Regions from separate parts of the Thioalkalivibrio sp. ALJ4 genome, predicted to be linked through region 2. Evidence: predicted binding sites of a transcription regulator. Region 2 holds the regulator's gene; the other holds the start of a gene.
The links. The regulator FNR, encoded in region 2, switches genes on or off when oxygen is low (the NO sensors DNR and NnrR bind a similar motif). The targets are predictions, from matches to a motif close to TTGATNTANATCAA.
Positions count from the first base shown of each region.

Region 1: hemN (oxygen-independent coproporphyrinogen III oxidase) is a predicted target of FNR. The motif match lies at 1,066-1,079, and genes of this name have one in related genera.

Region 1 covers NZ_KB897921.1:66,344-68,739, forward strand. Annotated here, with positions in the region: gene hemN (oxygen-independent coproporphyrinogen III oxidase) at 1-987, opposite strand, end outside; gene hpnD (presqualene diphosphate synthase HpnD) at 1,169-2,026, shown strand; gene hpnE (hydroxysqualene dehydroxylase HpnE) at 2,040-2,396, shown strand, end outside.
Region 2 covers NZ_KB897918.1:488,779-491,174, forward strand. Annotated here, with positions in the region: gene C936_RS0108510 (DUF2058 domain-containing protein) at 1-15, opposite strand, end outside; gene C936_RS0108515 (TIGR02444 family protein) at 63-548, opposite strand; gene fnr (fumarate/nitrate reduction transcriptional regulator Fnr) at 541-1,272, opposite strand; gene C936_RS0108525 (cyclopropane-fatty-acyl-phospholipid synthase family protein) at 1,503-2,396, shown strand, end outside.

The DNA.
Region 1 (2,396 bases), on a different contig from region 2:
TGCCACGAGGTCGTACTCCGCGCGCGTCGAGTAGCCCTGGAAGTTTCGCTGCAGCGTGCCCGCGCGCTGGGCGATCGCGAGTTCGTCATCGGGCAGCGCAAAGTGATCCATGCCGATGTACACATACCCCGCGTCGGTCAGTCGCTGGATGGTCATCTCAAGGATCGCGAGCCGCTCCGTGGCCGGCGGGAGGTCGCCGTCGCGGATCTGGCGCTGCGTCTTGAACAGCTCCGGCAGGTGCGCGTAGTTGTACACGGCCAGCCGTTCCGGGCGCAGTTCCAGCACGCGGTCCAGTGTCGCGGAGAACGTGTCGACCGTCTGCAGGGGCAGCCCGTAGATCAGGTCCAGGTTGGTGGAGGTAAAGCCTTGCTCGCGCGCCTGGCGTACCGCCTGCTCGGTGACCTCGAACGGCTGGATGCGGTTGACGGCCTTCTGCACGGCCGGATCGACATCCTGCACCCCGACACTGATGCGGTTGAAGCCCAGCGACGCCAGGAGCGGCAGGGTGCCGGGGCGCACGGCACGCGGATCAATCTCGATAGAGAATTCCCGCTCCGGACCGGTCTCCAGCGTGAAATGCCGGCCCAGGGCCTTCATGACCCGGGTCAGGTCCTCGTCGGACAGATACGTCGGCGTCCCGCCCCCGAAGTGCAGCTGGCGTACCGGCCGATCGCGATCGAACAGCCCGCCCTGCAGGGCGATCTCCTGCTCCAGCGAGTCGAGATAGCTCGTCGCGCGCCGATAATTGCCGGTAATCACCTTGTTGCAGGCACAGTAGAAACACACCGTGTCGCAGAAGGGCACGTGGACGTAGAGCGACAACGGGCGCGCTGCACCTTCGGCATTCGTCGCCCGCGCCACCCGCGCATAGGCCTGCGCGTCAAACCCCTCATGGAACTGCGGAGCCGTTGGGTAGGACGTATAACGAGGCCCGCTCACGTCATAGCGACGCAGCACCTCGGGATCGAATACCAGACGTTGTTCCATACGACTCTCCGCAACGGGAGGGCGGGCCCTTGCGCCACCCTGACACCCCCACCCTACGCGGCCTCCAGCCGGGTACGGTTGATGTATGTCAAACGTGGCTTCGATCACCGCCGCCATCCGCATCCCGGCCCCGCTGTGCTAGCCTTGCCGTCCCAAGACGGAACCCCGATCCCGAGCGCGTATGTCCCCCGACGAATATTGCGAGGAGAAGGCCGCGAAGAGCGGCTCCAGCTTCTACTACGCATTCCGGTTCCTGGAGCCCGACCGGCGCCGTGCGATCACCGCGCTGTACGCGTTCTGCCGCGAGGTGGACGACATCGTCGACGAGGTCAGCGAGGAGAGCGTGGCGCGCACCAAGCTCCAGTGGTGGCGCGAGGAGATCGAGCGTCTGTTCGACCATCAGCCGCGCCACCCGATCACCCAGGCCCTGCAACCGCATCTGGCGCCGTTCGATCTCAGCCGCGAGTATTTCGACGAGATTATCGACGGCATGCAGATGGATCTCGACTACGACAGCTATCCCGACTTCACCACGCTGTCGCTGTACTGCTACCGCGCGGCCAGTGTGGTCGGGATCCTGTCCGCCCATATCTTCGGCTTCTCGGACCGGCGCACGCTGAAATACGCGCATGACCTGGGGATGGCCCTGCAGCTGACCAACATCCTGCGCGACGTCCACGAAGACGCGATGCGCGGCCGGGTCTACATCCCGCTGGACGAGCTGAAAAAGCACGGCGTAAAGCCCGAGGAATTCCAGCTTAACGTTACAGACGACCGCCACCGCGCCCTGTTCGCCGAGCAGGCCGAACGGGCCCGCCGCTACTATCAGCGCGCGGAGGAGCACCTGCCCGCCGAGGACCGCTACGCCCAGCGCCCGGGCCTGATCATGGCCGCGATCTACCGCACCCTGCTCGACGAGATCCAGGACGATGGCTATCGCGTGCTGGAGCACCGCGTGCGGCTGACCCCGATCCGCAAGCTCTGGATCGCCTGGCGCACTGCGCGCCGACTGAAGCGCGACTACCGCCGCGCGGGCTGACCGCGCCCGCGCCATGGCTGCCGTTCCCGCATCGCATCCGGTCGTCGTGCTCGGCGCCGGCTGGGCCGGTCTGACCGCCGCGCTGACCCTGGCCCGGGCCGGCATCGCGGTCCACCTGATCGAGGCCGCCGCCACCGGCGGCGGTCGCGCCCGCAGCCTGAACCGCGATGGCGCCGAACTGGACAACGGCCAGCACGTGCTGGTCGGCGCCTGTCACGCCACCCTGGAACAACTGCGCTCGGTCGGCACCGACCCGGAGCGCGCCTTTGCGGCGCTGCCGTTCGGCCTGCGCATGCATGCACCGGGCCGCCCTCATCCGGCCTTTGCCCTGGAGCCCCGGTCGCCACGCCTGCCGGCCCTCGCCAGGGGC
Region 2 (2,396 bases):
CAGATCGTCCGACATGCCGCTTGCCTGTAGAAAATGTGTCGGGAGGATAGCCCGAACCTCTGCTATGTGCAGCCGACGTGTGTAAGTTCGGGTAATCCGTCCAGGATCTCGGTCATGGGAAGGGTGGGAAACAGCAGGTGTAAACGCCGCGCAAGATCGGGAGTCGCAGCGGGATTGCCCAGCGCCTGCGTGCGCTGACACAGTCGCATCGCAGCCGTGCGCTCGCAAGCCAGCTCCAGCCCTTTCACGGCGTCGTACAGGGCTTGGCGTTGTCGCTCATCGGGGCTGTTGGGCTTGAGACGGCGGCGCAGGGCGCGCACGCGCGAGGTGGTTTGCTCCCGCCAGCGCGCGGCGGCCTGCATCAGCGCCTGCCAGTCGTGTGTGTGTACTCGCCGTGGGTACCACAGGGCGAACAGGGCGAGGATGGCATCGACCTCATGGGCGTCCTGCCAGTTCAGCAGGCGTTTCCGTGCGGGGGCGCAGGCCCATATCCGCAGGGCGAAATCCCAGAAGCAGTCGAAGTCGTGTGGCCGGGCGGCCTCAGGCACTACTGGCGGCGGGCGTAAAGGTCACGCCGGCGGTGCTGCGCAGGGTCGTCGGCTCGAGGATCTCGAGATCCCGGGTGTGCAGGTTGATTACCCCCTGGTTGCGCAGCTGTGTGAACAGGCGGCTGATGGTCTCCTGGGTCAGCCCCAGGTGGTTCGCGATGTCGGCGCGCGACATCGGGAGGTAGAAGCGCTCGGTGGACAGGCCCCGTGCACGATGCCGCTCCGACAGGGTGACGAGGAATGTGGCCAGGCGCTGCTCCGCCGTGCGCTGCCCGAGCAGGGCATGCAGGCTTTCGTCCTGAGCCAGCCCCTGGCTCATCACGTTCATCATGTGCTGGCGGAATGTCGGAAGCCTGCCGGCGAGGTCGTCCACATGGGTGTACGGGACTGCGCAGACACTGGTGGATTCGAGGGCGACCGCGCTGACCGGATGTTTTCTGGAGTGGATCGCATCCAGCCCCAGCAGATCGCCTGCGAGGGCGAAGCCGGTGATTTGCTCGGTACCGTCGTCGCCGATCAGAACGGTCTTCAACGCCCCGGTGCGTACGGCAAACAGGGTGTCGAAGCGCTCGCCCATGCCGAACAGCAAGGCCCCCTTTTCGATCGGACGGCGTTGCTGCACGATCTCGTCGAGTTGCCAGAGTTCGTTTTGTGGCAGCCCCATCGGCAGACAGAGCTGGCGCAGGGTGCAGTGTTCGCAGGCTTGGGTCGGGCGCAGTGTCATGTGCTCAGGTTAGCGGTTTTGCCATCGGTGAGGGAAGGTGTGTGAGGCCCCCGTGAGGGAAGGTGTGTGAGGCCCCCGTATAGAGGTTGCCCGTATGAGGAATTCCGGTATTGTGAGTGTGGAACCTTTTGGAGTGGCAGGGATCAGCCAATTCAGAGGCTTGCGGCGGAGCGAGTGCGATATCTAGACTCTGTTTAATATAGCAGGCGATTCGCATGGGAAGGGACGCAATGATCGAACGGATGCTGAACGAATACATGCACCACGGCACGCTGATCCTGCGCGAGCCGGACGGGAGCGAGCGCCGTTTCGGGCAGGGGGCACCCGAGATCACGCTGCAGGTCCATGATCGGGCGGCCCTCAAGCGCATCGCGCGAGATCCCGGGTTTCAGCTGGGCGAAACCTATATGGACGGGCTCTGGTCGCCGGGTCCCGAGGGCATCCGGGTGTTTCTGGATGTGGCCATGCGCAACTTCGCGCCCAGATTCCAGCGTCGTGTGCACCCGCTGGTGTGCATGTTTCGCGCGGTCCTCGAGCAGGGCAACCGTATCGCGCGCAGCTACCAGAACATCTCCCATCATTACGACGTGGACGAGTGGCTGTTCCGCCGTTTTCTCGACGAAGGCATGTTCTACAGCTGTGCCTATTTCGAGCGCCCGGACATGACCCTGGAGGAGGCCCAGCAGGCCAAGTGCGCGATGCTGCGCAAGAAGCTGGTGCTGGAGCCCGGTCAGCGGGTGCTGGATATCGGCTGCGGCTGGGGTGGGCTGGCCTTTCACCTGGCCGAGAACGCCGATGTCCAGGTGGACGGAATCACCCTGTCCCGGGAGCAGCTGCGAGTGGCCCAGGCCGAGGCGAAGCGCCGCGGGCTGGACGATCGCGTGCGCTTTTTCTATCAGGACTACCGCGAACACGACGACCAGTACGACCGGATCGTCAGTGTCGGCATGTTTGAGCATGTCGGCGTGCCCAATTACGGCACGTTCTTCCAGCGGGTGAACGACCTGCTCAAGGACGATGGCGTGGCCGTCCTGCACACGATTGGCCGCCAGGGGCCTCCGGGGACCACCAACCCCTGGCTGAGCAAGTACATCTTCCCTGGCGGTTATACCCCGGCACTGTCC